Regions from separate parts of the Pseudomonas sp. B392_1p genome, predicted to be linked through region 4. Evidence: predicted binding sites of a transcription regulator. Region 4 holds the regulator's gene; each other region holds the start of a gene.
What was found. The regulator sigma-54, encoded in region 4, starts transcription at its own class of promoters, with help from an activator protein. The targets are predictions, from matches to a motif close to ANTGGCATNNANNTTGCTNT.
Positions count from the first base shown of each region.

Region 1: a site for sigma-54 is predicted at 6,723-6,742, ahead of ACTV8E_RS17130 (pilin). Genes of this name have one in related genera too.
Region 2: a site for sigma-54 is predicted at 1,107-1,126, ahead of ACTV8E_RS11945 (CmpA/NrtA family ABC transporter substrate-binding protein). Genes of this name have one in related genera too.
Region 3: a site for sigma-54 is predicted at 3,066-3,085, ahead of fliD (flagellar filament capping protein FliD). Genes of this name have one in related genera too.

Region 1 is NZ_JBQPXM010000013.1:47,112-54,826, forward strand. Features, by position in the region: gene ACTV8E_RS17095 (DUF3094 family protein) at 206-382, opposite strand; gene ACTV8E_RS17100 (energy-coupling factor ABC transporter permease) at 635-1,324, shown strand; gene yacG (DNA gyrase inhibitor YacG) at 1,541-1,735, opposite strand; gene coaE (dephospho-CoA kinase) at 1,732-2,340, opposite strand; gene ACTV8E_RS17115 (prepilin peptidase) at 2,516-3,388, opposite strand; gene ACTV8E_RS17120 (type II secretion system F family protein) at 3,517-4,734, opposite strand; gene pilB (type IV-A pilus assembly ATPase PilB) at 4,737-6,440, opposite strand; gene ACTV8E_RS17130 (pilin) at 6,849-7,400, shown strand; gene tfpZ (TfpX/TfpZ family type IV pilin accessory protein) at 7,503-7,715, shown strand, end outside.
Region 2 is NZ_JBQPXM010000007.1:105,768-113,482, forward strand. Features, by position in the region: gene alaC (alanine transaminase) at 1-895, shown strand, start outside; gene ACTV8E_RS11945 (CmpA/NrtA family ABC transporter substrate-binding protein) at 1,263-2,534, shown strand; gene ntrB (nitrate ABC transporter permease) at 2,552-3,391, shown strand; gene ACTV8E_RS11955 (ABC transporter ATP-binding protein) at 3,511-4,299, shown strand; gene ACTV8E_RS11960 (sulfatase-like hydrolase/transferase) at 4,550-6,397, shown strand; partial or broken gene ACTV8E_RS11965 (NAD(P)/FAD-dependent oxidoreductase) at 6,737-7,715, shown strand, end outside.
Region 3 is NZ_JBQPXM010000014.1:47,819-55,533, reverse strand. Features, by position in the region: gene ACTV8E_RS17865 (glycosyltransferase) at 1-796, shown strand, start outside; gene ACTV8E_RS17860 (flagellin) at 1,174-2,601, shown strand; gene ACTV8E_RS17855 (flagellar protein FlaG) at 2,666-3,010, shown strand; gene fliD (flagellar filament capping protein FliD) at 3,124-4,524, shown strand; gene fliT (flagellar protein FliT) at 4,704-5,000, shown strand; gene fliS (flagellar export chaperone FliS) at 5,249-5,626, shown strand; gene ACTV8E_RS17835 (sigma-54 dependent transcriptional regulator) at 5,937-7,409, shown strand.
Region 4 is NZ_JBQPXM010000008.1:104,602-112,316, reverse strand. Features, by position in the region: gene ACTV8E_RS12965 (KdsC family phosphatase) at 1-482, shown strand, start outside; gene lptC (LPS export ABC transporter periplasmic protein LptC) at 491-1,060, shown strand; gene lptA (lipopolysaccharide transport periplasmic protein LptA) at 1,047-1,589, shown strand; gene lptB (LPS export ABC transporter ATP-binding protein) at 1,589-2,314, shown strand; gene ACTV8E_RS12945 (RNA polymerase factor sigma-54) at 2,445-3,941, shown strand; gene hpf (ribosome hibernation-promoting factor, HPF/YfiA family) at 4,071-4,379, shown strand; gene ptsN (PTS IIA-like nitrogen regulatory protein PtsN) at 4,389-4,853, shown strand; gene rapZ (RNase adapter RapZ) at 4,855-5,712, shown strand; gene ACTV8E_RS12925 (HPr family phosphocarrier protein) at 5,722-5,994, shown strand; gene pmbA (metalloprotease PmbA) at 6,049-7,395, opposite strand; gene yjgA (ribosome biogenesis factor YjgA) at 7,529-7,715, shown strand, end outside.

The DNA of each region.
Region 1 (7,715 bases), on a different contig from region 4:
CTTCGATTTGACTGAACCGTTGCTAAAACGGCCGCTGTTGTAGGGGCGAATTCATTCGTCTGGCGTTCAGGGTGGGCGACACACTGAAGACGCGACGAACTGCGGAGGCCGATACGCTTGTGTTTGTCGTAGACGCGCGGGTTGAGAGTCATGTGTCGCGCGATGAATTCGCCCCTACAGCACGCCGCACAGCAAACCTGTCAGACTATCCCGTCACCAGCCCCGCCAGCATTCTGCTGAGCAATCCAAGCACCAGCACCACGACCAGCACGAGAAGTAAAAGTAGCAATGGCCTGAATGGCTGACGATCAACCCGGTTCTGGGGCAGCTTGAGGTATTCATCGACGCGGCGCTGGTCGTCGGGGTTCAATCGGCTGGTCATGATGACCCTCTGTCGTAAATGGATGACATCAAGCCTAGTTCAGTTGGCCTCGCTCTCCATTACTCATTTCGCTGACTAACCGATCGGGCCTACACGTCAGGCTGCAGCTTCGTTGCTGGGGTATAAACTGGGGATTCCATACCGGTGGTAGCTTGGCATGCGGGAATTCTACTGGCGATTGCGTGACCTTATTCCTCAGGGCGACTCCGATTTGATGGATCAACGGCAACTGCTGCCGAATGAGGCAGAACGATGATTTCTGCGCATCTGCTGTCATCGGATACGCTATGGCTCGGCTGGCTGGCCTACCTGCCGTTTATTGTCTGGGCGATTTGGCGGGCACCCTGGATTGAGCTGTTCAGCGATTTTCGTCGGCAACATCTGCTGTTCGGCACTGTGCTGGTGCTGTTTCTGCTCTGGCTTGTGCGCAGAGACTTCGCCTCGGGGCTGTCCTTGCATTTCATCGGCATGACCGCGGTAACGCTCTTGCTGGACTGGCCGCTGGCCATTCTGGCGGGGTTGCTGGCACAGCTCGGGCTGATCGCAATAGGGCGTCCCGACCTGGCTGCGCTGGGCATCAACGGGATTCTTCTGGTGTTGATTCCCGTCGCGGTGACCGAGGCCTGTGCGCACCTGGTCGAACGAGCGCAGCCGAACAACCTGTTCGTCTACATCTTCTTTTCGGGATTCTTTCCCGCGGCGCTGACGGCCTTGTGCTGCATCCTGGCGGGGCTGGGCCTGCTTTGGTTGGATGGCCTTTATCCCATGCCGCCCTGGCTCGAGGACTTTGCCGGTTACATCTGGCTGGTGATGTTCCCCGAAGCCTTTATCAACGGTATGGCGGTCACGGCCCTGGTGGTGTTCTGCCCTGACTGGCTGGAGACCTTCAACCGCGGCCGTTACCTGTCGGCGCCCTGGAAGGATGACGGACCGCCGCAATGAGTTGCGCCGGCGTGATTGTGGGTCGCTGCCCTCGCGGCGAAGCGTGCATAGTCCGAACACTGGCCATGCTCGGGAAGAGCTTCAGCCCGAGGTCGAACCCCCATAGGTTTGTGCAACGCACGGACTCTTGTATGGGAACGACGACCTCGCCGAAAAGGCGTGACCACCGCAAAGGGCTTCGGCCCTGAGATCCAAGTTGTCGTGGATTAGTGCCGCTCAGTGGCGCGAAAGATCCTCCGAAAATAGATCATCCACAACCGGATCGCCGGGTATGGCATGTTCTTCCGCCGCCCAGGCGCCCAGGTCGATCAATTTGCAACGCTCCGAGCAAAACGGGCGGGTCGGGGTTTTGTCATTCCACTCCACGGGCGCGCCGCAGGTCGGACATTTCACGGTGATAGGCTTGTTCATGGCTGGCCTCCTCGCAGGGTCAGATAAAAATGATGCAGGCGCTCAACTTCGCCTTGCAGCCAAGCCAGGTCGCGATCGTTGACCAGCACGTCGTCGGCATGGCGCAAGCGCTCTTCGCGGCTGGCCTGGGCGGCGATGATGGCGCGGATCTGCGCTTCGTCGCCGCCATCGCGGGCCATGGCGCGCTGCACTTGGAGTTCTTCGGGCACATCCACCACCAGCACACGCTGGGTCAGCTGGTATTGCCCGGACTCGATCAGCAGAGGTGAGACAAGGATCGCATAAGGTGACTGGGCGCGACCCAGGTGCTCGATGATTTCCTGACGAATCAACGGATGCAGCAGTTGCTCGAGCCAGCGACGCTCTTCGGGATTGGCAAAAACCTGTGCGCGTAGGGCAGCGCGGTCCAGCTGGCCGTCGGGCAGTAGAATGGTCGTACCGAAATGCGCGGCGATTTTCGCCAGCGCAGGTCGACCCGGCTCCACCACCCAGCGTGCGGCGTGATCGGCATCGACGGTGTGAATGCCAAGCTCGCCAAAGTGCTGCGCCGCGGCACTCTTGCCGCTGCCAATACCGCCGGTCAGGCCAAGGATCCAGGGTTTCATAGGGACTTCCGTTCAAGGCAGGCCGGCATGATCGCAGAAACCGGCGGCAGATCGAAGGGCGGGGGTTGGTCGGGTGGGCTGTAGATAGATGTAGGGTGAACCACGCTTTATCGATCCACAGGGTGGCGATCTACTTTGCGAGGCCGTGGTCGATGTAAAACGGTATCCGCCTAGATCAATGAAACCCAGCAAACTGCAGGTAACGCTGAGTGATCTGCTCCCCCCAGATCAGCGCGATCCAGCCGGCAATGGCCAAGTAAGGGCCGAAGGGAATTGGCGTCCCGGTGGCGGCATTGCGCAGACGCAGCATGATGATGCCCAGAATGGCGCCCACCAGCGAGGACAGCAGGACGGTCAGCGGTAGAATCTGCCAGCCGCCCCAGGCGCCGAGCATGGCCAACAGCTTGAAATCGCCGTAGCCCATGCCTTCCTTGCCGGTCAGCAGCTTGAATAGCCAGTACACCGACCACAGGCTCAGGTAGCCGGCCACCGCGCCCCACAGAGCGTCTTCCAGGCTGGCGAACAAGCCGAAATTATTGACGATCAGCCCCAGCCACAGCAGCGGCAGTACCAGCGCATCGGGCAGCAACTGGTGATCGCAGTCGATCAGGCTCATCGCCAGCAGGCCCCAGGTGAGCAACAGCATGGCTGCGCAGGGCCAGCCGTAACCGAAGTGCCAGGCGACAAATGCCGACAGTAGCCCGCAGGCCAGTTCCACCAGCGGATAGCGAGGGCTGATGGCCCGCTGGCAACCGGAGCACTTGCCGCGTAACGCCAGCCAGCTGAGCAGCGGGATGTTTTCCCAAGGGCGAATCTTGTGGCCGCAATGCGGGCAGGAGGAGTTCGGTGTCAGCAGATTAAATGCCGGGACAGCCGGCTCGGCGGGCAGTTCGAGTATGTCGCGTGCCTGCACCTTCCAGTCGCGGTGCAGCATCATCGGCAAGCGGTACACCAGCACATTGAGGAAGCTGCCGACCAGCAGGCCGAGCAGGAGGGAGCATAAAACAAAGGCCAGCGTGTGGCTGGCCAGGTAATCGACAAGGGACATCTTCAACCCTCTGGAAAAGTCCGGAATGCATCTGTGGGGCCGGCTTTGCGGGGCAATGTATTTGTCCCTGTGTTGGCTTCAACTCGACAGCCGGAATAAATCCGACCCCACACGTAGCTAGTTGCGCCTTACACCACAGCACCCAGCTGGAAGATCGGAAGGTACATGGCAATGATCAGACCGCCCACCAGCACGCCGAGCACCGACATGATCATCGGCTCCATCAGCGAGGTGAGGCCATCGACCATATTGTCCACTTCGTCTTCGTAGAAGGTAGCGACCTTGTCGAGCATGCCGTCCAGCGAGCCAGATTCTTCGCCGATGGCAGTCATCTGCAGAGCCATGGCCGGGAACACGCCGGTGGTGCGCATCGAGAAGTTCAGCTGCATACCGGTGGAAACGTCCTGTTTGACCTTGTTCACCGCATTTTTGAACACCACATTGCCGGTAGCGCCGGCCACCGAATCCAGCGCATCCACCAGCGGCACGCCGGCGGCGAAGGTGGTGGCCAGGGTGCGGGCGTAACGGGCAACTGAGGATTTGTAGATGATATCGCCGACAACCGGCATCTTCAGCAGCGAACGATCAATCAGATCGCGGAATTTCTGCGAGCGCTTGTGGGCTTCCTTGAAGGCGAAGCCCGCGCCGAACATGCCGATCAGAATGATGAACCACCATTCCTGCAGCGCTTCGGACAGACCGATCACCATCAGCGTGAAGGCCGGCAATTCGGCGCCGAAGTTTGCAAATACTTCCTGGAATTGCGGCACTACTTTGATCAGCAGGATGGCCGACACGATGACCGCGATCAGTACGACAGCGATGGGGTAGTTCATCGCTTTCTTGATCTTGGCTTTCAGCGCCTCGGTTTTTTCCTTGTAGGTGGCCACCCGTTCGAGGAGTGTTTCCAGGGCGCCGGACTGCTCGCCCGAGTCCACCAGGTTGCAATACAGGTCATCGAAATACTGCGGACGTTTACGCAGCGAGTTGGCCAGGCTGTTACCGGCGGCCACATCCTGCTTCACGTCATCCACCAGCTTGCGCATGTTCGGGTTGTCGAAGCCCTCGCCGATAATGTCGAAGGCGCTTAACAAGGGCACGCCGGCTTTCATCATGGTTGCCATCTGCCGGGTGAACAGGGCGATGTCCATCGGCTTGATCTTCTTGCCGGCGCTGAACAGCGACACCGATTTCTTGCGCACCTTCAGTGGGTTGATGCCCTGTTTGCGCAACTGCGCCTTGACCAGTGCCGGGTTCGGGCCACTCAGCTCACCCTTGACCTTGGCCCCACGCCGATCCGTACCTTCCCAGCTGAACAGGCTGGTTTTCAGTGCTTTTTCCGCCATGGTTAATCCTTGGTCACCCGGTTGACTTCTTCGAGGCTGGTTACGCCCTGCATGGCCTTGAGCAGGCCCGAGGTGCGCAGGTCGTTGAACCCGTCCTTGCGCATCTGTGCGGCGATATCGATGGAATTGCCGTCCTCCATGATAATCCGCTGCAGTGCAGGGGTATTTTTAACCACTTCATAAATACCGACGCGGCCTTTGTAGCCTGCTTTGCAATTCTCACAACCAACAGGCCCATACAGTTTGAATTTGCCGATTTGTGCTTCCGGGAAGCCCTCGCTGAGCAGCGTCTCGCGCGGCACCGGTACTTCCTTCTTGCAGCTCGGACACAGCTTGCGAGCCAGGCGCTGAGCGATGATCAGGTTCACCGAGGTGGCGATGTTGAAGGCCGCCACGCCCATGTTGCGCAGTCGCGTCAGTGTTTCGGCGGCGCTGTTGGTGTGCAGGGTGGACATCACCATGTGGCCGGTCTGTGCGGCCTTGATGGCAATCTCGGCGGTTTCCAGGTCGCGGATTTCCCCAACCATGATCACGTCCGGGTCCTGGCGCAGGAAGGCGCGCAGCGCCTGGGAGAAGTCCATGCCCTGGCGCGGATTGACGTTGACCTGGTTAATGCCTTCCAGGTTGATTTCCACCGGGTCTTCAGCTGTGGAAATGTTGATGTCCACGGTGTTGAGAATGTTCAGGCCGGTATACAGCGACACCGTCTTGCCTGAGCCGGTGGGGCCGGTGACCAGAATCATGCCCTGCGGCTGCGAGAGGGCGCTAAGGTACAGCTCCTTTTGCGCTTCCTCGTAACCCAGCGCGTCGATGCCCATCTGCGCGCTGGACGGGTCCAGAATCCGCATCACGATCTTCTCGCCCCACAGCGTGGGCAGGGTGTTGACGCGAAAGTCGATGGCCTTGGTCTTGGAGATCTTCATCTTGATCCGGCCATCTTGCGGCTTGCGCCGCTCGGAAATATCCAGCCCGGCCATCACTTTCAAACGTGCCGAGATACGGCTGGCCAGCTGAATCGGCGGGCGTGCCACTTCATGCAGCACGCCATCGGTGCGCAGCCGCACCCTGAAGGCTCGTTCGTAGGGTTCGAAGTGCAGGTCTGAGGAGCCGCCTTTGATGGCGTCCAGCAGCATCTTGTTGACGAAACGCACCACGGGAGCGTCGTCGGAGGCTTCGCCTTCATCGTTGCTGACCTTGTCGGAGTTGCCGTTTTCGATATCCAGGCCATCGAGGTCGACATCATCCAGGTCAGTCATGGAGCCGGTCGCCGACTCGTAGAACTTGTCGATGGCCGCGCCGAGCTTGTCGTCTTCGACCAAGATGCCTTCGGCATTCAGCCCGGTGCTGAACTGGATATCGCTGATCGACTGATGGCTGGACGGGTCGGAGAGGGCGACGAAAAGCTTGTTGCCGCGCCGCCACAACGGCAACACGCGGTGCTGGCGAGCGAGCTTCTCGCTGATCAGCTCCTTGGGTTGCTGCTCCTTGTCAATAGCAGAAAGATCTACAAAGGCCACACCGAACTGCTCGGCCGCCAACTCCGCCACCGCGCGGCCCTTGGCTAGCTTGTTCTGCACCACATAGGTGATCAACGACAGGCTGTTGCGCTGCGCCTGCAGCTGGGCCTGCTGAGCAGTTTTCTCATCGAACAGGCCAGCCAGCACCATTTGCCTGGCCAGGCCGGAAAGATTTACGTGGGTATTCATGAGGCGCGCTCCGGTGTAATGCGCAGCCTTATAACCCGGCGGCGAAAGCACTTCTCAAAACTGGCGCACACAGTGACGTAAATTGGCACTTGTGGTGGATTTGGGGGAAGAGGGTGATCTAGGTCTTTGCCAAAAAATCCGGGCGGATTTTTTTGGTGTATTGGGTAGGGTTAGTAATTGTGAAGTGGTTTGATTGGTTGTGCGTCGAGCATCACATTTTAATAACAATAATTAAAGAGGAATAAGTAAGCTTTAAGTCGTTGTAAGCCTAGGCGCACTAGGCTTTGCATGCGTTTTGCGATCTTTTTTATGTACAGATGATGGCGTTTAGATATCGGTAAATTGGCACAGCCACTGCAACTCCCTGGGCAGGTCAGCGGACCTTCAATATCTCTTGGGAGAAGACGAATGAAAACTCAGGTGCAAAAGGGTTTTACCCTAATTGAATTGATGATCGTAGTGGCGATCATCGGTATTCTAGCGGCGGTGGCGTTGCCGGCTTATCAGGATTACACCATCCGTGCACGCGTAACCGAAGGCGTTGGTTTGGCTGCTAGTGCCAAGCAACTGATCGGCGATAGCTCAGGCACTGCGGCGGAGCTTGCCGCCGCCGCAACCACGTGGAACGCTCAAGCCGGGGGCGCAGGTGCAATCAGCAAGTATGTAAACTCCGTTTTGCTTAATAATACCACTGGTGAGATCACTGTAACTTTCAATAATGCTAACGTAGGTAATATTCCTGCTAGCTCAGCGCTGGTTTATACTCCCTATGTTATGGGTGGGACTACTCCAACTGCTTTGGCTACCAGTTTCACCGCTACTCCTCCGGTAACGGGCTCAATTGACTGGGGGTGCGCCTCATCTACTAACGCTGTATCCGGCACTGCTCGCAGCCTGCCGGTCATTACCGCCGCGACTGTTGCTCTTCCTGCTCAGTTCGCACCAAGCGAATGTCGTTAATGCTTTTACCGTGAGGGCAGTCAATCAAAAGGCACCCCGATAGCTCTCGAACCCCGCCTCACAGCGGGGTTTTCTGTTTAATCTTATAGCTGGAGTTTCCCAATGCCTACGCGGATTATGGCTTTCCTGATGCACTTGGCCGCATCGGCCATCATCGCGCTGTTAGCCGTAGTACTGGTATTTAACCTCTGGTATCCCGCCCCACTGCATGAAGCGCAGGGTGTCACCCATATTTTCCTAGTGCTGCTACTGGTCGATGTGATTTTAGGCCCGCTGTTAACCCTTCTGGTATTCAAGGTTGGTAAGAAAAACCTC
Region 2 (7,715 bases), on a different contig from region 4:
GATGCTGGCAACTCTGGACCAGGGCGACACCGTGCTGGTGCCCAACCCCAGTTATCCGATCCACATCTACGGCGCGGTGATTGCTGGCGCCCAGGTGCGCTCGGTGCCGCTGATCCCAGGCGTGGATTTCTTCGCCGAATTGGAGCGGGCGATCCGCGAGTCGATTCCCAAGCCGAAGATGATCATCATCGGCTTTCCCTCCAACCCCACGGCCCAGTGCGTGGAATTGGATTTCTTCGAACGCGTGGTGGCGCTGGCCAAGCAGTACGACATTCTTGTGGTGCACGACCTGGCCTACGCCGACATCGTCTACGACGGCTGGAAGGCCCCGTCGATCATGCAGGTGCCCGGCGCCAAGGATGTCGCCGTGGAGTTCTTCACCCTGTCCAAGAGCTACAACATGGCGGGCTGGCGCATCGGCTTCATGGTCGGCAACCCCGAGCTGGTCAGCGCGCTGGCGCGCATCAAGAGCTACCACGACTACGGCACCTTCACCCCCCTGCAAGTCGCCGCCATCGCGGCTCTGGAAGGCGACCAGCAATGCGTGCGCGACATTGCCGAGCAGTACAAGCAACGGCGCGATGTGATCGTCAAAGGCCTGCACGAAGCCGGCTGGATGGTCGAGAACCCTAAGGCCTCGATGTATATCTGGGCAAAGATTCCTGAACCTTATGCTCACCTGGGCTCGCTGGAGTTCGCCAAGAAGCTGCTGGCTGAAGCCAAGGTGTCGGTCTCGCCGGGGATCGGCTTTGGCGACTATGGTGACGACCATGTGCGCTTCGCCTTGATCGAGAATCAGGATCGCATCCGCCAGGCAGTGCGTGGCATCAAGGCGATGTTCCGCGCTGATGGCCTGGTTACCCCTCCCGCCAAGGCCCGCAAAGCCGAGGCCTGATTCTCATCTGCCTGAACTGTGGGGCCGGCCCCACAAGTTAGCTAAGCCACCGCAGCCGAGAGCGGCCTCGAACCTGTGAGTCGCTCGCCGGCATGCGCTGCTCTGGCGCAAGGCGCCTTCTGCGCCGCACAACCACAAGGCATTTACCTGCCCCCACTCACAAAGAAAATCTCAACCCTTTGTTTTAAAAGCTTTTTATAAGAAAAGAAAAATTGGCAAGCCCTTTGCTTTATGGAACATAACTTCGCATAGCACGCCAACGGCGGCGGGCTGCGCTTCACGAACAACGGCGTTCGTCAGACCGACCTCTTTGGAGGAACCGTCTGGCACGCCGTTTTTTATTGCCCGGAGTAAAGGAGCCACACCCATGAGCGAGCGAAATTCGGATATTCCGCTGGACAGCAACCGTCGCCACTTTCTCAAACAGTCCATTGCGATTGCCGGCGTCACCGGCCTTAGCCTCGCCGCCCCCGGTTTTTTGCGCAGCAGTGCCTGGGCCGCCGGCTCGGATGCGCCAGAGAAGACCGACCTAAAGATCGGCTTTATCCCGCTCACTGACTGCGCTTCGGTGGTGGTGGCCGCCACCCAGGGTTTCGGCAGTAAATACGGGCTGACTATCATCCCGAGCAAGGAAGCGTCTTGGGCCGGGGTGCGCGACAAGCTCAACACCGGCGAACTGGATGCCGCCCATGTGCTGTACGGGATGATGTACGGCGCCCAGTTGGGCGTGGCTGGCCCGCAACGAGACATGGCCGTGCTCATGGGACTGAACCAGAACGGCCAGGGCATCACGCTCTCTAGGCAACTGCGCGACGCCGGCGTCACCACTGGCGAGCAACTGGCCGCCCATGTCAAACAATCCTCCACGCCGCTGACCTTCGCCCAGACCTTTCCCACCGGCACGCATGCCATGTGGCTGTATTACTGGCTCGCCGCCCACGGCATCAACCCGCTGAGCGATGTGAAAACCATCACCGTGCCGCCGCCGCAGATGGTGGCCAACATGCGGGTCGGCAACATGGACGGCTTCTGTGTTGGCGAGCCCTGGGGCGCGCGAGCCATCTTCGACAAGGTCGGTTTTACCGCAGCCACCAGCCAGCAGATCTGGCCGGATCACCCGGAAAAAGTGCTCGGCACCACGCGCTCTTTTATCGAGCGATACCCCAATACCGCCCGCGCACTGGTCATGTCCTTGCTGGAAGCCAGCCAGTTCATTGATGCCAGCGTGGAGAACCGCAAAAGCACGGCCAGGCTGATCGCCGGCAAGGCCTATGTGAACGCGCCGGTGGACGTGATCGAGCAGCGCTTCCTCGGCAATTACGAGGACGGCCTGGGCAAGAGCTGGCAGGACCCGCACGCCATGGTTTTCTGCCGTGAAGGCAGCGTCAACTTCCCCTATCACTCCGACGGCATGTGGTTTCTTACCCAGTTCCGCCGCTGGGGTCTGATCAAAGAGGAGCCGGACTACGCTGCCGTGGCCGCAGGCATTAACCAGACCGCGCTGTACCGCGAGGCGGCCAGCGCGCTCAACCTGCCTGTACCGGATAGCGTGATGCGCAGCAGCACGCTGATCGACGGCAAGCGCTGGGATGGCAGCAACCCGGCGGCCTACGTCCAGTCGTTTGCCGTCAAAGCCTGACATTTAGGAGAGTCACCATGAATGCTTCCGTGACGCCCCCCCTGCAAACGCCCAGCGCGCAGTTGCCGACCAGAACGCTGGCCACTCTACTGCGCCCGCTGTTCAAGGCCTGCGTGCCGCCGCTCCTGGGGATTGCGCTGTTTCTATTCGTCTGGTCGCTGATTGCAGCGAAAAGCACAGGACTACCAGGACCGCTGAGCACCGGGCAGGCGGCGCTGCTGTTGTTTGCCGACCCCTTCTACGACAACGGCCCCAACGACATGGGTATCGGCTGGAACATTCTCAACTCGCTGGGTCGGGTCGGGGTCGGTTTCGGCTTGGCGGCGCTGATCGGCATCCCGCTGGGCTTCGCCATCGGCCGTTTCGCCTTCCTGGCCAGCATGCTGTCACCCATCATCAGCCTGCTGCGCCCAGTCTCGCCGCTGGTCTGGCTGCCCATTGGCCTGCTGGTCTTCGAGGCGGCCGGGCCGGCGTCCATCTGGGTGATCTTCATCAGCGCGATCTGGCCGATCATCCTCAACACCGCCGCCGGCGTGGCCAGCGTGCCGCAGGATTACCTGAACGTGGCGCGGGTGCTCAAGCTCTCCGAGTTCAAGGTGCTTACCCGCATCCTGTTCCCCGCCGTACTGCCGCACCTGATGACTGGCATTCGCCTGGCCATCGGCGTCGCCTGGCTAGTGATCGTTGCGGCGGAAATGCTCACCGGCGGCATCGGTCTGGGCTTCTGGGTGTGGGACGAATGGAACAACCTCAACGTCGAGCACATTCTGATCGCCATCATCATCGTCGGCCTGGTTGGCCTAGTACTGGAACAGAGTCTTGTGTGGCTGGCCAAGCGTTTCGATTACGCGAGCTGATTGTTAGGCCAGCACGCTGGCCGTCACCCCCAAAACGACATTTACCTACGGCCTGAACCCCGGGTGGACAACCGTTGTGTGTTGTCCGCCAAACGTACACAGCAGGCAGGAGCTTTGTGATGGAAAAATTCGTTGAGCTGACCCGAGTCAGCAAGCACTTCGATACCCGCAAAGGCCGCTTTCAGGCCCTCAGCGACGTCAACCTGAGCATCGCCCAGGGCGAATTCGTTTCGCTGATTGGCCACTCCGGCTGCGGCAAGTCCACCGTCCTCAACCTCATCGCCGGCCTGCTGGATGCCAGCGAGGGCGGACTGATTTGCAATGGCCGGGAAATCGACGGTCCAGGACCGGAGCGTGGCGTGGTATTCCAGAACCACAGCCTGCTGCCCTGGATGACCTGCTTCGCCAATGTCTACCTGGCGGTGGAGAAGGTGTTCGCTCAGGAAAGCAAAGCTCAGCGCACCGCGCGCACCGAGGCGGCGCTGCATATGGTCGGCCTGGATCACGCTAAGCACAAATACCCCAGCGAGATCTCCGGCGGCATGAAACAGCGCGTCGGCATCGCCCGCGCACTGGCCATGGAGCCCAAGGTGCTGCTCATGGACGAGCCGTTCGGCGCCCTGGACGCCCTGACCCGCGCCCACCTGCAGGATGAGCTGCTGCGCATCGTTACCGCCACCCGCAGCACGGTGGTGATGGTGACCCATGACGTTGACGAGGCAGTGCTGCTCTCCGACCGTATCGTGATGATGAGCAACGGCCCGGCCGCCACAATCGGTGACATCGTCAGGGTCGAACTGGCGCGACCGCGAAACCGTCTGGCACTGGCCAACGATACCCAGTACCACCGCTACCGCAGCGCGGTGCTGGAATTCCTCTATCAGCGCCAGCAGCGACCGGCAGCGTGATCTCCATGTGTTCAGGGCCTGTGCAATACAGGCCTGTTTCTTATTAAAGAAACGTTCTCTCCCGCCGATTATCCCTCCACGCAGACAAGAAACGATGCACCTGTGTCAAGCAATCCGTGCGAGTTTCTGCCCTGCCACCTCAGCGCAATCAGCATTCGGTCACAGAGCGTCGCTTTTGACCGCCATTGAATGCCCGAAAGCGCTCTTGCCAACTTGCGGGGAGCATGGCTCCCGAGACACAGGAATTTCCATGCATCGCCCAATTCCCTATCGCCTGCGTGCCGATACCCTGTTCTGGATGCTGAGCTGGTTAGCGCTGGCAGTGCACCTGACTACTTTTTTTGAAGCTTCGACCACGCCTGGCTTGATGTTTTATCAGTTCGTGCTGATTGGCACCTACGCATTGATGTTCCTCTTCCCCTCGTGGTTGCTGAGTCGCCTGAGCCGCTGGTTGCCCCGCGGTGGGCAATTCACAGTGCAGATCGTGATGACGACGTTGGTGCAGCTGTTGGTTTATACCGATGGCCTGCTATGGACCCTGTACGGCTTCCATTTAAATGGCTTCGTCTGGAACATCATTACCACGCCAGGCGGTATTGCCGCGCTGGGCTCTTCGGAGTCCAGCTATTTCGGCTTCGCCATGATTGGCTTCGGCTTTCTCCTCAGCCAGACAGTATTGCGCCTGCTGGCCAGCGCCGTGCTCCGTTTCGCTCCCCGCCTGCGCCTGCCGCGCATGGCCTGGGTGTTGTCGCTGTTCTTCATCATGACCTTGGGTGATCGATTCAGTTATGCCGTGAGCCAGTTCTATGGCTACACCCCGTTGCTAGAAACGGCGCAACGCGTACCTTTCTATCAGCCGCTGACCATGAGCCGATTCCTGGATGAAACGCTGGGGCTGGACCGTCCGCAAAGCCTGAAAATCGAAAACGCCACCCTCAAGGGCCAACTGGCCTACCCGCAGGCACCTCTATACATCCAGCCGCCGGAAAAACCGCTGAACCTGGTCTGGCTGGTGTCCGAGTCCTGGCGTGCCGACACCCTCAATGCCCATGTCATGCCCCAAACGACGGCCTTCTCCGAACACGCGCTGCGCTATCAGAACCACTTTTCCGGCGGCAACGGCACACGCATGGGGCTGTTCAGTCAGTTCTACGGTCTACCGGCCAACCTCTGGTTCCCGGTGCTCAACGCGCGAATCGGTAGCCCAGTGATCGACGTGCTGCAGCAGCAGGACTATCAGATCCGTCTGTTCACCAGCGCCAAGTTCACCTATCCGGAATTCGACAAGACCCTGTTCGTCCGCGTCCCACCGGAGCAGATGCAAGCGTTCGACAGCGCCCCCACCTGGCAGCGCGATCGCAAGAACGTTGGCGACCTGCTGGACTTCATCGACCAGCGCGACCCGAACAAACCGTTCATGACGTTCATGTTCTTCGAGTCGCCCCACGCCAATTACAATTTCCCGCCCGAGTCGGTGATCGAACCGGATTACCTGCCAGATTTCAGCTACGCCAGTATGGATCTTGAGCGTGATATCGAAGGCATTCGCAAGCGCTACCTGAACGCCGTGCATCACTTGGACGGCCAGATCGCCCGGGTACTCGACCACCTGAAGGCCAAGGACCTGATGAACGACACGCTGATCGTGATCACCGGCGATCATGGCGAGGAGTTTATGGAGCACGGCCGCTGGGGCCACAATTCCACCTTCTCCGATGAGCAGATCCGCGTACCGATGGTGCTCTGGGTGCCCGGTCGGGAAGCCCAGCAAGAAAGCCTGCGCACCAGCCATGTCGACCTGTTGCCAACTCTGTTGCCGTTGCTCGGCGTGCAGAATCCGGGACGCGATTACAGCATCGGCCACAGCCTGTTCGAACCCAAGGCCAACCGTACGCTGATCGCCGGCGACTGGGATCGTTTGGCCTTTATTGATGAACACCACAAGGTCGTAGTGCCCTTCGCCAATGGCAACTTCACCGCCATGCAGGCCAGCCAAGCCAATGACAATGCTCTGCCTAATCCGATGCAGGTCGTGCAACAGCTCTTGCCCGTGATTCGCACGGAGCTGCAAGGCTTCCGCCGTTTCATGGCGCACTAAGCCTGAGGCCGGTACACCTTCGTGCACCGGCCTGCTTTCCTGACCCGAACACCGCCTCGCGTACACCGCCCAGCGAACGCGCACCCATGCGGGCAACCCGCACTATTGCGGTGCAGCTCCAGCGGACCCAGCGCTCCTGAAAAGCTCCTGCATCGGCCGTTTGACCAGTTGGCACAACCCCTGCTTTATCCCCACTGACAGACATCGCGCTCGGCCCTCAACGACGACAGCCAGCGCTTCCCGAATGAATTGGGGAACAGGACAAAGGCGTCCTTGCCGGATAACCGGCGGGACGCCTTTTTTGTTTTTCGGCTTCGGCCTCCGTGACGGAGAAGCAGGATGAAAAAACTCAAGCTGGTGTTGGTGGGCAACGGCATGGCCGGAGTGCGCACACTGGAGGAGTTGCTCAAGCTCACTAAAGATCTTTATGACATCACCGTGTTCGGCGCCGAGCCGCACCCCAATTACAACCGCATCCTCCTGTCGCCGGTCTTGGCAGGCGAACAGACCTTCGAGGAAATTGTCCTCAACGACCTCGACTGGTATGCACAGCACAACATCCGCCTGCTGCTTGGCCGCACGGCGGTGAAGATCGACCGTCACCGGCGCACAGTGATTGCCGACGACGGCAGCGAGGTTGAATACGATCGCCTGCTGCTCGCCACCGGCTCCACCCCGTTTATCCTGCCGGTGCCGGGACACCGACTGAACGGCGTGATCGGCTACCGCGACATTGCCGACACCCGCACAATGCTGGACACCGCCAAGAGCTACCGTCACGCCGTGATCATCGGCGGCGGCCTGCTCGGCCTGGAAGCCGCCAACGGTCTCAAGCAACGGGGCATGGACGTCACCGTGGTGCACCTGGGCGACTGGCTGCTGGAGCGTCAGCTCGACCGTACTGCCGGCAAGTTGCTGCAGAGCGCAATGGAATCACGCGGCATCCGCTTTCGTCTAAGCGCCGTCACCGACGAGTTGCTCGACAACGGTGACGGCCGCGTCTGCGCTGTCCGCTTCAAGGGCGGCGAGGTGGTTCCTGCCGACCTGGTGGTCATGGCCGCCGGCATTCGCCCGAATGCCGCTCTGGCAGAAAGCGCTGGCCTGCCCTGCAACCGCGGCATCCTGGTCAACGACACGATGCAGACTTACGACCCGCGCATCTACGCAGTCGGCGAGTGTGCCAACCATCGCGGCACCACCTATGGCCTGGTGGCGCCGCTATTCGAGCAGGCCAAGGTCTGCGCCAACCATCTGGCTCAGTTCGGCATTGGCCTATACAAGGGCTCGGTCACCTCCACCAAGCTCAAGGTCACCGGCA
Region 3 (7,715 bases), on a different contig from region 4:
CCAATTGGAGATAGTGGGGCGGATGAATAAGTTCTCCAAGGCCTTCAAGGTCTTCGAGCTGGATGATTACCTGCCCAATTTACCGATCAAGAGTGTGCATCGAGGCCATATACCCAAGGATATTCTTAAGTCCATACGGCGTGGCCTGGGTTATGTGGATCGCTTTGTGGTGTCTACCGAGCCGTTGGCTGAGGCCTTTGCCGGTATGCATGCGGATATTCAGGTCGTCAAGAACCGCCTGGATCCGCGTTGGTGGACTGGCCTGAGCAGCGAACGGCGCGTGTCTGATAAGCCGCGAGTGGGTTGGGCGGGGGGTTCCAGTCATACCGGTGACCTGGAAATGATCGCTGATGTGGTCAAGGAATTGGCTAACGAAGTGGAGTGGGTATTCTTCGGCATGTGCCCGGACAAACTGCGGCCTTATGTGCACGAGTTTCACCCCGGAATCGATATCGAGGAGTATCCGGCTGCGCTGGCGGGCTTGAATCTGGACCTGGCGTTGGCACCGGTTGAGCCGAACCTGTTTAATGAGTGCAAGAGCAACCTGCGCTTGTTGGAATACGGCGCTTGCGGCTTCCCGGTGGTGTGCACCGATCTGGTTTGTTACCAGGGCGATCTGCCGGTGACACGGGTGAAGAACCGCTTCAAGGATTGGGTGGATGCGATTCGCATGCACCTGTCCGACCTGGATGCGACGGCGAAGATTGGCGATGAGCTACGCGCTGCTGTGCACAAAGACTGGATGCTTGAGGGGGATAACCTGGAACTGTGGCGCAAGGCTTGGCTGCCGGGTTAATCGCTAAGCAAAGCCCGCAGTGCCGCGGGCTTTTGCGTTTTGGTGGTTGCGTTCGGGTGCACGGGATCGCAGGGCGCAGCATTACCGACGTGCTGGCACTGATATCGACGCGGCCAGCAGTAGGCTACGATTCCTCTCGCTCAACTCGTCCCTGCAGCCCCGGAGAAGGGGGTTGGGGAGTAACCCGGATAACGTCGTGCTATATGGTTGCAAATGTGCACCAGGACACGTAGTGGCGTGGTAATGGCGAAAAAAGACGCAGGTACCCCTAAAGCATCCGCGAGAGTCGACGATAACCCTTATGACAGTTCTCCAGGCCACATCAGGCGCAAGCCGAGGGCGTGGGAACCTTAAGCCAACCCATGAGGATTCCATAGATGGCTCTCTCCGTTAATACCAACATTGCTTCCCTGACTACTCAGAAGAACCTGAACCGTGCTTCGGACAGCCTGTCCACCAGCATGCAGCGTCTGTCCAGCGGCCTGCGCATCAACAGCGCCAAGGATGATGCCGCCGGTCTGCAGATTTCCAACCGTCTGACCAGCCAAATCAACGGCCTGAACGTTGCCACCAAGAACGCCAACGATGGTATCTCCATCGCACAAACCGCTGAAGCGGCCATGGGCGAATCCACCTCCATTCTGCAGCGCATGCGCGAACTGGCTCTGCAGTCCGCCAACGGTTCCTACGGTGACGAAGACCGCGCCTCCATGCAGGCCGAGTACAGCGCGCTGACCTCTGAGCTGAACCGTATCGCCGAAACCACCACCTTCGGTAGCCGCAATCTGCTGGACGGCTCCTTCGGTACCACCGCCTTCCAGGTCGGCGCCAACGCCTACGAAACCATCAACATCAGCATGGACAGCGTCGCTGCCAACAAGATCGGTTCCAACCAGGTCGGTTCGGCCAGTGGCGGCGCCGTGGGCACCACTCCCCTGGCATCCGGTAGCGCCACCATTGTCGGCGGCGGCCAGGCTGTAACCGTGTCCTATGACGCCAGCGGCTCGGCCAAGAGCATTGCCCAGGCAATGGATGGTGCCATCGGTGGTCTGAGCGTCTCCGCTCGTACCGTTGTCACCCTGGACGGCGATGCCCTGAGCTCCGGCTCCGTGGGTAACTTCAAGCTGACCGTGGGCGAAGAGTCCATCGAAATCCTCGGCGCCACCAGCGAGCAGCAACTGTTCGAACAACTGCGCGACAACGCCAGCAAGCTGAACGTGACTGTTGCCTACGACGGCAAGGAAATCAGTGTCATCAACGAAGCGGGTGAGAACTTCGAAATCGGTGCCGCATCGGGTGTCGCCTTTAGCGCTGGTGGCATCAACGTTTCCGTACAAGCCGGCGATGATACCAAGACCGCTGCTACCGCTCTGGTAGACACCCAGATCATTCGCGGTGAAGTCAACGTTGACTCCTCCAAGGCGTTCTCCATCACCGGTACTGGCTCTGCTGCCACTCTGTTCGGCGCGACTCCGGTTTCGTCCACGCTATCGACCGTCAAGGATTCCGACATTCGCAGCGCTGACTCTGCCCAGCAATCTCTGTTCATTCTGGACAAGGCCATCGCTCGCATCGACTCCCAGCGTGCTGACCTGGGTGCCGTACAGAACCGTCTGGACAGCACCATCAACAACCTGACCGCGATCATGGAAAACTCCACTGCTTCCCGTGGCCGTATTCAGGATGTCGACTTCGCTTCCGAAACCGCCGAGCTGACCAAGCAGCAGACCCTGCAACAGGCATCCACTGCGATCCTGGCTCAGGCTAACCAGCTGCCGTCCGCTGTACTGAAACTGCTGGGTTAATCACCCTTGCGGTAACAAGAGAGGGCGCCTGGTGCGCCCTCTCTTTTAGCCGAGGAAATGTTAGATGGACGTCAGTCTCTCTCTCAATGCGCTTTATACAGTGCCAAAGCCCCAGACGCCCGAGGCCGAACAAGCCAGGCAACTCAAGGGGCATGAAAACAAGCCGAAACTCCAGGTCGAACCCGAACGCGAGCGCGTGGTAGAAGCGATCAAAAACATTCAGGAGTTCGTCGATGAGGCGCAGCGTGGTCTGCAGTTTTCCATCGACGAAGACTCAGGGCGCATCGTCGTGAAGGTGATAGCCCGGCAAACTGGCGAAGTGCTTCGCCAGTTGCCATCCGAGGAAGCACTCGAACTGGCCAGACGTCTACAGGATGCCGGCAGTTTGTTGTTTACCGAGCAGGTATAGCTACCCCGACGGCAAGAGATTTTTATAGAGCGGACGGATCATGTCGCTGACTAGGCTTGGTTCGAATCTTGCTCTATCAAGGTTAAGCGTCAGCAAATCAATTGGAGTTCAACATGGCGATCACCACTATTACTGGTCTGGGCTCGGGACTGGACATCAATAAACTGGTCCCGGCGCTGGTTGAGGCTGAAAAAGCGCCAAAGCAGTCGCAGATCAATAATCAGAAGGTCCGCACAGAGACCCAACTATCAGCGGTCGGCATGTTGAAGAGTGCGCTGGAAACCTTTGAGTCCTCGTTGCTGGCACTGAAAAGTAGCTCCACAAGTTTCGATGGTTATAAGGCTGTCTCTTCGAAGGCGGATGTAGCCAGCGTAACCATGGGAGCGAGCGCCGTAGCCGGCTCCTACAAGCTGGAGGTAGAAAGCCTGGCGACAGCGTCAAAGGTGGCTTCTGCCGTGCAGGCCAAGGATGTCGCTTATGAAGCCGGTGAATTGAAGATCAAGCTGGGTGACAGTAGCTCAGAGTATGCGATTGCCATTAGTGATGGCGCGACTCTGGAAGATATCCGTGAGTCGATCAACGGTCAGCTATCCAGCAAGGGGATCAGCGCCAACATCATTTCCGACAGTAGCGGTTCACGTCTGGTGTTGTCTTCAGAGCTGACCGGCGATGGCAACGACATTTCGGTGACAGGTACGGCTGGAACCAACCTCGCTGGCTTGGATGTTGATGGTAAGCAGAAGCAGAGCGAGAGCGCCAGCGGTGCAGGCTTCATTACGCCAGCTGCTAATGCGAAATACTCTATTGATGGCCTGGAGATGAGCAACAAGGACAACACCATTACGGGCCTGCAGGGTCTGACCATCAAGCTGCAGGAAGAAGGCACTACAACCTTAACCGTATCGGCGAATACCGAGGGTATCCGAGCTTCGGTCGAGTCGTTCGTGATGGCTTACAACACCTTGCTGACTGTGACCAATGGCCTGACAAAGGTTACTGCCACCACTGACAAGGACGGTAACGCCAGCACCCAGGCCGGCGCCTTGGTGGCCGACTCGACGCTGCGCTCGATGATGTCGCAGATGCGTACAGCGCTGACTTCTCCTGTGGAAGGTGCAGGCAGTTTGCAGGTGCTGGCTCAACTGGGTGTGAGTACCAATCGTGACGGCACCCTGGCGTTGGATAGCGATAAGCTGAAAGCCGCAGTGGCCGATGATCCAGCCGGGATCAAGCAGTTCTTCACCGGTGACAAGGGTTTGTTCAGCCGCATTGGCGATATCACCACAGTCTATTCGGGCTCGGGCGGATTACTGGCATCGCGTGAAGATAGCCTGAATTCAACGATCACTGGGTTGGCTGAAGAGCAAGCCTCCCTGGACCGGCGTATCGAGAGCCTGACGCTAACGATGTACAAGAAATTCAACGCGATGGATGGCCTGGTAGCCCGCCTCAATGCAACTAGAGATAGCGTAATGGCCACCCTCAATGCGCTGAACAAGAAAGGTGATGACTGATAACCGTCAGGTCAACGGACTTCGACAAGCACCATGCGATATAGCTTAAGTCAGTTGCCAGTGGTGCAGGTGTGTGGAATTAAAAGAACAGTGGCTAATTATTCGCTTCCGTCAGTGATCGGGGCGTGTAGACACACCCGCTCGGGCACCGCTCGGGCGAATATTCGGGGAAGTGGTTCATGCAAGAAGCCATCAAGAGTCTGGAGTCCGCCCGTAGCGCGTTGCGCGAGGCCTTGGAGCGCCAGGATTGGAATGCTATTGGCGAGCTGGATTCGATGTGCCGGGCCGTGGTGGATGAGGTCATGGCACAAGGCGCGGAGGGCGGCGCCGAGCTCGTAGAAAACCTCGGTGAACTGCTCGAACTCTATCGCGAAGTGCTGGAAGCCTGTGAGAGAGAAAAGCAGCAGGTGGGTAGTGAGCTGCGCCTGTTGCATCAGTCCAGCAGTGGCGTAAAGGCTTATCAGGCGAGCGAGTGAGCAAGCTGCTAGGCTCGCTTTCTCTCAAAACTTCGGTCCGGGGTAGGGGCTCCCGCAATTATCGCGTGCAACTGACTCGGATTTTTGTGGAAGTGGCGCACTCGCCCCGAAGCGCTTGGTCAACAGCGAGACCACGCTGCAGCTGTCGTAGTGGAGGATCATGAGTGCACCTACCTGCCTCCCTAAAGCTTCCCCTGGCCCGGTCGATATAAAAGACAGGTTTTTACGCTATTCAGGAGTAGAGGCGCATGTATTCCCGTTCCGCCCTCAAGCAGTATCAGCAGGTCAATACCCATGCGCAGGTGTCCGAAGCCAGTCCTCACCGGCTGATCCAGATGCTGCTGGCCGGCGCGCTGGACCGCATTGCCCAGGCGCAGGGCGCCATGTCGCGTGACCAGATCGAACTTAAAGGCATGTTGATTGGCAAGGCCATCGACATTGTCGGCGGGCTTCGCGAAGGCCTGAACCTCGAAACCGGCGGCGAGCTGGCGGCCAATTATGATCGGCTGTATGACTACATGAGCCGTCGGCTGATCGAGGCCAACCGCAAGAATGATGCGAAAATTCTCGATGAAGTTGCCAGTTTGCTGCGTGAAATCAAGGCGGGCTGGGACGGCATCGCCTGACCCAGCCCCATCGCTACCAATCCTGTTTTTTTATCACAGCCGAGACGTGTTCTCTTCCGGCTTGGGTGCTGCATTTGTTGTGAAAAGGTAGAGGTGACCCTTTTCTCATAAGATTTGTGAATCACTTCACAGTTTGCATTAGTTGTACTTTTGACGAAATTGATTTGTGACAGCATAACTGGACTTTAGTTGCGACATTCTTGTCATTAATTTGACTGGTGCCGGCCTTTTGACTTTAAATGGCCGCCATCTGCCAGCGATACCCAAATCGCATAAGCACTAAAAAAAGACCAGGCCAGAAGTCAATTCCATGTGGCGTGAAACCAAGATTTTACTGATCGATGACAATGCTGAGCGCCAGCGTGACTTGGCGGTCATTCTGAATTTTCTCGGGGAATCTCATCTCGTTTGCACGTCGAGTGATTGGAGTGCGCGCGTTGAAGAACTGAACTCCAGTCGCGATGTGTTGTGCGTCCTGCTGGGTGAGGTGAGCGCTCGAGGGGGGGTGACGGAATTGGTCAGGCAATTGGTTGCCTGGGACGAATTCCTCCCCTTGTTGGTGCTCGGCGAGCCGGCTGAGCTGGCAACGTGGCCGGAAGATCAGCGCCGTCGGGTGCTGATCACCCTCGAGAGCCCTCCCCGTTACAACAAGCTGCTCGACTCCTTGCATCGTGCCCAGGTCTATCGCGAGATGTATGACGAGGCCCGCGAGCGCGGCCGACTGCGTGAACCCAACCTGTTTCGTAGCCTGGTCGGCACCAGTCGCGCTATTCAGCGCGTGCGGCAAATGATGCAGCAGGTGGCCGACACCGAAGCCAGTGTGTTGATCCTGGGCGAATCGGGAACCGGCAAGGAGGTGGTGGCGCGTAATCTGCACTATCACTCCAAGCGTCGTGGCGCGCCCTTCGTTCCGGTGAATTGCGGAGCGATTCCTGCTGAGTTGCTGGAAAGTGAACTGTTCGGTCATGAGAAGGGTGCGTTCACCGGGGCCATTTCCAACCGTGTCGGGCGCTTCGAGCTGGCCAGCGGCGGTACGTTGTTCCTCGATGAAATCGGTGACATGCCGTTGGCCATGCAGGTCAAGCTGCTGCGCGTGTTGCAGGAACGAACCTTCGAGCGGGTCGGCAGCAACAAGACGCTGCAAGCGGATGTGCGGATCATTGCAGCCACGCACAAGAACCTTGAAAAGATGATCGAGGAAGGTACTTTCCGCGAGGATCTGTTCTATCGGTTGAACGTCTTCCCCATCGAGATGGCTCCGCTGCGCGAGCGCGTTGAAGACATCCCGGTGCTGATCAACGAATTGATCCTGCGCATGGAGCATGAAAAGCGCGGTTCTATCCGTTTTAATTCGGCTGCGATCATGTCGCTCTGCCAGCATGACTGGTCGGGTAACGTTCGCGAGTTGGCCAATCTGGTGGAGCGCATGGCGATCATGCACCCCTATGGGGTGATCGGCGTTTCCGAACTGCCGAAGAAATTTCGCTATGTGGAGGATGAAGACCAAGGCCTGGCTGACTCCTTGCGCGAAGAGCTCGAAGTGCGCGCCAATATCGGTGCCAGCATGCCTAGCTTTGAAATGGCAGGAGCGCTCCCTGTGGAAGGCCTGGATCTCAAGGAGTATCTGGGGAATCTGGAGCAGGGCCTGATCCAGAAGGCGCTGGACGAGGCGGGCGGTGTGGTGGCACGTGCTGCTGAGCGCTTGTGTATCCGACGCACCACCTTGGTGGAAAAGATGCGTAAGTACGGCATGAATCGTCGCGAAGAAGAAAACACCCTGTAATCCGCTGGCGCGGTTTTGTGGGAGCGGCGCGCTCGCCGCGAAGCGTTCGGCCGACGCCTCGGTTATGCCCGAACGCAAAAGCTTCGGCCCGGGGTGGGACTTCCCACAATCGACGCGTCAACTGGCGCGGCCTTTTGTGAAAGCGGCGCCCTCGCCGCGAAGGTGATAGCAGGCCGCCATTGTCATTCGTTTGGCGGGCTTTCGTAACTCATTGAAATAACGCAAGATTATTTCAGGCATGGGGATTGCTTCGAGGCTCTTCGACTGTCTTTTTTATGACGGTGTCAGCCAGGATGCAGTATGAAC
Region 4 (7,715 bases):
CGATTTTTGATGTCGACGGCGTGCTCACCGATGGCCGTTTGTATTTCCTCACCGACGGCAGCGAATTCAAGACGTTCAACACCCTCGACGGGCATGGCATCAAGATGCTGATGAAGTCAGGCGTACGCACCGCGATCATTACCGGCCGCACCACACCGGTAGTCGAACGCCGCGCACGGGACCTGGGCATCCCCCACCTCTACCAGGGCCGTGAAGACAAACTGGCAGTGCTGGATGAACTGCTCGGCGAACTGGGACTCCATTATGAGCAGGTCGCTTATCTGGGCGACGACCTGCCCGACCTGCCGGTGATTCGACGTGTCGGCCTGGGCATGGCCGTGGCCAGCGCCGATCCCTTCGTTCGCGAACATGCCCACGGCGTAACCCGGGCACGCGGTGGCGAAGGTGCGGCGCGGGAGTTCTGTGAACTGATCATGGGCGCCCAGGGCAGCCTCGAAGCCGCCCAGTCAGCCTACCTGTAGGGAACACCATGCTGCGCAAGCTGCGTAATCTTCTGCCCCTGATCATCGCTGCCCTGCTGCTCGCTGCCGTGGGGTACTGGAACATCGTTCCCCACCAGTTTCTCGACCAACCGGTGACCGACACCGAAGAGAATCCCATCGATTTCTTCGTCGAGAATGCCAGGTCGCAACAGTTCCATGCCGACGGCACCCTGCGTTACGAAATGACCAGCGTGCGCCTTGATCACTTGAAGATCAGCGACATCACCTTGCTGGAGAAGCCCGACCTGTTGCTGTACCGCGACGGCGAACTGCCCTGGCACGTACGCAGCGAGCGGGGCGAAGTCAGCCCGCAGGGCACCGAGGTCGAGTTGATCGACAACGTACGCACTGAGCGCACCGATGCCAAGGGCCGCCATACCCTGCTGACCACCAGCCGCATGACCGTCTTTCCGGAGCGGGAATACGCCGAAACCCAACAAGCTGTCAGAATCGAGGCCGCCAATGGCGTCACCACGGGACAAGGCATGAAAGCGTATCTGAATGAAGGCAGGATGCTCCTGCTCTCCAACGTAAGAGGCCAACATGAGGTTCGTTAACCCTCTCCACCTCCTGCTTTGCCTGTCCGCCGCGCTGGGCAGCACAGCAGCCTGGGCACTGCCCTCGGACCGTGACCAGCCCATCCACATCCAGGCTGACAGCGCTGAGCTGGATGACAAAAAAGGCGTGGCGATTTACCGGGGTGATGTGGTGATTACCCAGGGCACGCTGAAGATCACCGGCGACACCGTAACCATCAACCAGAACACACTGGGCGATATCGAGCGTTTCACTGCCGTCGGCAAGCTTGCCTACTATGAGCAGTTGCCTGAGGCCGGCAAGTCCATCGTGCAAGCCTACGGTCGCACTATTCAGTACTTCGCCAGCAACGAGCGCATCGTGCTGATCGACCAGGCCAAGGTCATCCAGGAAGGCAACACCTTCGAAGGCGAAAAGATCATCTATGACACGGCAACCCAGGTCGTCAATGCCGGGCGCGCCACCGGCGATACCATCACCACCCCGCAGCCCCGGATCGACATGGTCATCCAGCCGCGCAAGAAAACTCCTGGAGAGCAGTCCGAATAATGGCCACCCTCACCGCCCAGCATCTGGCCAAGAGTTACAAGAAGCGCCAAGTGGTTCGCGATGTCAGCCTGACCATCAACAGCGGCCAGATCGTCGGTTTGCTCGGCCCCAACGGCGCCGGCAAGACTACCACTTTTTACATGATCGTCGGCCTGGTGCGCGCCGACCAGGGCCGCGTGCTGATCGACGACCGTGACGTCAGCCATCATTCCATGCACGGCCGCGCCCGTGCCGGGATCGGCTATCTGCCACAGGAAGCATCGATCTTTCGCAAGCTGACCGTGACCAATAACATTCTCGCCATCCTGGAAACCCGCAAGGACCTCGATGCCCAGGGCCGGCAAGAGGAGCTGGAGAGCCTGCTGCAAGAATTCCACATCACCCACATCCGCGACAGCTTGGGCATGAGCCTTTCCGGTGGAGAACGGCGGCGTGTGGAAATTGCCCGCGCGCTGGCCACAGCGCCCAAGTTCATCCTTCTCGACGAGCCGTTTGCCGGCGTCGACCCGATCTCGGTGGGCGATATCAAGCAAATTATTCACCATCTCAAGGCCAAGGGAATCGGCGTATTGATCACCGATCACAACGTTCGCGAAACGCTGGACATTTGCGAAACCGCCTATATCGTCAGCGACGGTCGCCTGATCGCCGAGGGCGATGCGCAAAGCATCCTGGCCAACCAGTTGGTTAAGGAAGTCTATCTGGGCCACGAATTCCGACTCTGATTGATGCCGTGCTCAGTCCGTAATATCAGATACTGGAATTCCCAAGAAATATCAGGCATATAATTTGCTTCCATGGCGCTGCGGCGCCCGCTAGTGGATGGCGCTTAGACGCCGGCAATCAAGGTCTGCCATGAAACCATCGCTCGTTCTCAAGATGGGCCAGCAGCTGACGATGACCCCGCAGCTGCAACAGGCCATACGACTTCTGCAACTGTCTACTCTGGATCTCCAGCAGGAAATCCAGGAAGCCCTGGAATCTAATCCGATGCTCGAACGTCAGGAGGAGGGGGAGGATTTTGACAACGCCGACCCGCTGGCCGACGGCGACGAACTGCCCAACCCTGGCAGCCAGGAAATAGCCCTTCAGGAAAGCAGCATTCCCACGGTTGAAAACCTTGATGACGGTGGCGAGTGGAATGAACGGATTCCCAACGAGCTGCCTGTGGATACCGCCTGGGAAGACGTCTACCAGACCAGCGCCAGCAGCCTGCCGAGTAATGATGACGAAGAGTGGGACTTCACCTCGCGCACCGCGCCAGGCGAAAGCCTGCAAACGCACCTGCTCTGGCAGCTCAACCTGGCGCCCATGTCCAATACCGACCGGTTGATCGCCGAAACCTTGATCGACTGCATCAACGACCAGGGGTATCTGGAGGAATCCCTGGAGGAAGTGCTCGCCGCCTTCGACCCGGAGCTGGACATCGAGCTCGATGAAATCGAAACCGTTCTGCGTCGTCTGCAACACTTCGAGCCCGCCGGTGTGGCCGCGCGCGACCTGCGCGAATGCCTGCTGCTGCAACTGCGCCAATTGCCGAACAGCACTCCCTGGCTTGTCGAAGCCCAGCGCCTGGTCGGCGATCACCTCGAGCTGCTGGGTAGCCGCGACTATGCCCTGCTGATGCGCCGCCTCAAGCTCAAGGAGGATGAGCTACGCCAGGTAGTTGAATTGATCCAGAGCCTCAACCCGCGTCCCGGCTCGCAAATCGAAGCCAGCGAACCGGAATACATCGTGCCGGACGTGATCGTGCGCAAGCACAACGATCGCTGGCTGGTGGAGCTGAATCAGGAATCCGTGCCGCGTCTGCGCGTCAACCCGCAATACGCAGGCTTCGTGCGGCGCGCCGATACCAGTACGGACAACACCTTCATGCGCAACCAATTGCAGGAAGCGCGCTGGTTCATCAAGAGCCTGCAAAGCCGCAATGAAACCTTGATGAAAGTGGCCACGCAGATCGTCGAGCATCAGCGCGGCTTTCTCGAATACGGCGACGAAGCGATGAAGCCCCTGGTCCTGCATGACATTGCCGAAGCGGTGGGCATGCATGAGTCGACCATCTCGCGGGTCACCACACAAAAATTCATGCACACCCCGCGTGGTATTTACGAACTGAAATACTTCTTTTCCAGCCACGTGAGCACCGCCGAAGGCGGAGAATGTTCATCCACCGCGATCCGCGCCATCATCAAAAAGCTGGTCGCGGCGGAAAACGCCAAAAAGCCATTGAGTGACAGCAAGATCGCTGGTCTACTGGAAGCACAAGGTATTCAAGTCGCCCGGCGCACGGTAGCCAAGTACCGCGAATCCATGGGGATCGCACCGTCCAGTGAACGCAAGCGACTGATGTAGCAAGCTCTTGGGGGACAGGCTGGTGCAGGACCGACAACCGTCCATGTCTGCGCAAGTCGCCCAAGCCACAGTGTTCCGGCTGCAGGCCCTTGGTCTGCGCCATCCACGCGGCAAGAAGGAGAATACGGTATGCAAGTCAACATCAGTGGACACCAACTGGTAGTGACCGACGCCCTGCGCGATTATATCGACGACAAATTCACCCGACTGGAGCGCCACTTCGACCGTATCACCAACGTACAGGTGATACTGCAAGTGGAAAAACTGAAGCAAAAAATCGACGCCACACTGCATGTTGCCGGTGGCGAAATCGTGGGCACTGCCGAACACGATGATATGTACGCAGCCATCGACCTCTTGGTCGACAAGCTGGATCGCCAATTAATCAAATACAAGGAAAAGCAGCTCGAACGCGAGCAGGGCGCAACCGTCCGCTGATTCCACACCATGATCCGACTTGAAGATATCCTGACCCCCGGCCGTTCCTTGGTGAACGTGCCGGGAGGCAGTAAAAAACGCGTCCTGGAACAGATCGCCCACTTGCTCGACCGGGAACAGCCCGAGCTCGATGCCGGCACGATCTTTGAAGCCTTGATCGCCCGCGAAAAACTCGGCTCCACCGGTTTTGGCAATGGCATCGCCATTCCCCATTGCCGCATGGCCGGCTGCACTGCACCCATCAGCGCGCTACTACGCCTGGATGCTGCGGTGGATTTCGACGCCATCGATGCCGTTCCGGTGGATCTGCTGTTCGTGCTGCTGGTACCGCAATCGGCCACCGATGCGCACCTGGAGCTTCTGCGCCAGATCGCCCACATGCTGGATCGCGACGATGTGCGTGCCCGCTTGCGTCAAGCCGAGACTAACCAAGCCCTGTACCAGGTTGTGCTGGACGTTCAGAACGGGAACTGAAATGCGCCTGATCATCGTCAGCGGTCGCTCCGGCTCGGGCAAGAGCACAGCGCTAAACGTCCTTGAGGACAACGGTTTTTATTGCATCGACAATCTGCCCGCAGGTCTGCTACCTGAGCTGGCCCAAAGTGCGCTGATCCACACCGAATTGCAGCACCCGCAAGTGGCCGTATCCATCGATGCCCGCAATTTGCCCAGCCACCTGCAACGCTTCCCTGATCTGCTGGAGGAAGTCCGCTCGCGGCACATCCTCTGTGATGTTCTGTACCTGGATGCTGACGAGGAAACACTGCTCAAACGCTTCTCGGAAACTCGCCGCCGCCATCCGCTCACCAACGATACCCGCTCGCTGGCCGAGGCCATACGTGACGAAAGCCAACTGCTCGGCCCGATCAGCGACCTGGCCGATCTGAAAATCGACACCACCCACCTGAATCTTTATCAGCTGCGCGACAGCCTTCAACTGCGCCTGCTGGACAAACCCGAGCCGGGTACCGCATTTCTGATCGAATCCTTCGGCTTCAAGCGCGGCATGCCCGTCGATGCCGACCTGGTGTTCGACGTGCGCTGCCTGCCCAACCCGTATTGGCGGCCTGATCTGCGTGACTTCTCCGGCCGAGATCAGCCCGTCATCGAATTCCTCGACGCACAGAGCGATGTCGAAGAGATGTATCAGGATATCCGCGGCTACCTGCAAAAATGGTTGCCACGCTTTGCCGCCAGCAACCGTGCCTATGTCACGATCGCCATCGGCTGCACGGGCGGCCATCACCGCTCCGTCTATCTGGCTGAACGACTCGGTGCCACGCTCAAGACGCAATTGAAGAACGTCCAGGTTCGCCACCGCGATCTGCCATAGGGACCTGCAATGCCTTGCCGCGATATCACCATCGTCAACAAACTGGGCTTGCACGCCCGCGCCGCTGCCAAATTTGTAGGCACTGCCGGGCGTTATCCCTGTCAGGTGCGCGTTGGCCACGCTCCAGATAGCCTGGTCGATGGCAAGAGCATCATGGCGGTCATGATGCTTGCCGCCGGCAAGGGTACGCCTTTGCACCTGCATACCGAAGGCGAACAGGATGACGAAGCCCTCGACGCGCTGAGCGACTTGATCAACGATTGCTTTGGCGAAGGGGAATAAACAGCAGGGAGGTCACCTTAGATTCTCCCTGCTGCACCGGCGCGGCTTGAGCGCTTAGCTCCCAGCCACCGTCATTTTTTCAATCAGCACCGACCCGGTCCGGATAGTGCTGCGGGTCTCCAGGTCGCTGCCCACCGCGACGATCTGCCGGAACATATCGCGCAGGTTGCCGGCGATAGTTACCTCCTGCACCGGGAACTGAATTTCACCGTTCTCGACCCAGTAGCCCCCCGCACCGCGTGAATAGTCGCCGGTGACCAGATTCAACCCTTGCCCCATCAACTCGGTTACCAGCAGTCCACGACCCATGCGCTTGATCAGTGCAGCCTGATCATCTTCACCATGCGTAACGAAAAGATTGTGCACACCACCGGCATTGGCCGTGCTTGGCATGCCCAGCTTGCGTCCGGAATAGGTGCCCAGCACATAGGACACCAGCTCGCCATTGAGTACGAAGGGTTTTGCATAAGTGGCCAGGCCATCGCTATCGAAGCTCGCGCTACCCAGGCCGCGGGCCAGCAACGGCTGTTCATCGAGACTCAGCCACTCAGGGAACAGACGCTGACCGAGTGCACCTTCGAGAAAGGACGCCTTGCGATACAGGTTGCCTCCGGAAATCGCCGCGAGGAAATGACTGAACAATCCAGTCGCCAGTTCGGCTGCAAACAGCACCGGGACCTCGCACGTAGGTACCGGACGGGCGCCCAGTCGGCTGACAGCACGCTCGGCGGCGCGCTGGCCGATAAATACGCCGTCTTTCAAATCTTCGCCACGGCGACTGACGTCATACCAATAATCGCGCTGCATCTGGCCGTCTGCCTCAGCAATCATCACGCAGCTGAGGCTGTGCCGCGTATTGGCGTAGCCGCCTATGAAACCATGGCTGTTGCCATACACCCGGCAGCTTTGATGGCTGTTAAGGCTGGCGCCATCGGCATTGCGAATGCGCGAATCCCTGGCAAACGCCGCCGCTTCGCAACGCAGCGCCAGTTCCACCGCCTGATCCGGCTCGATAGCCCACGGATGATACAAGTCCAAATCTGGCAGCTCACGGGCCATCAGTGCTGCATCGGCCAGCCCCGCACACTCATCTTCAGACGCATGCTGAGCGATGGCCAGTGCGGCGGCCACGGTTTCGCGAATCGCCTCGTCGCCACCCGCCGAGGTACTTGCTGCGCCTTTGCGCTGACCGTTGTACAAAATGATGCCAAAGCCCTGATCACGATTGAACTCGACGGTTTCCACCTCGCCCTGGCGCACCGTGGTGCTCAACCCTTGCCCGGCCGAAACCGACACTTCACACGCGCTGGCGCCTTGGCGTTTGGCCTCGGCCAGGATGCGCTCGACCTTTTCTTCCAGGTGCGGCAAGGCTTGCGGACCGACCTTATCGACTGAACTCATGGCTACTCCTAAGCTGCAAGCAACGGCTTGCAAGTAAACAAGTGATTCAGCGTGCACCTCACGACTATCGCCCGTGGAAGCCCCGGCACACCGCTGCTGTTATCATGGCGGCATTATCCATTGGACCCGCCCCATGTCTGAATTCCTCGACGATTTCTCCGAAGAGAAAAGCAAATCCCAGATCAAACGCGAACTGCATGCCTTACAGGATCTCGGTCAGCGCCTGACGACCTTCAAGCCGGACGTACTGGACAAGCTGCCCCTGACTGACGTCCTGCGCCGCGCCTTGGCTGAAGCCCCTAAGCACACCGCCAACTCCG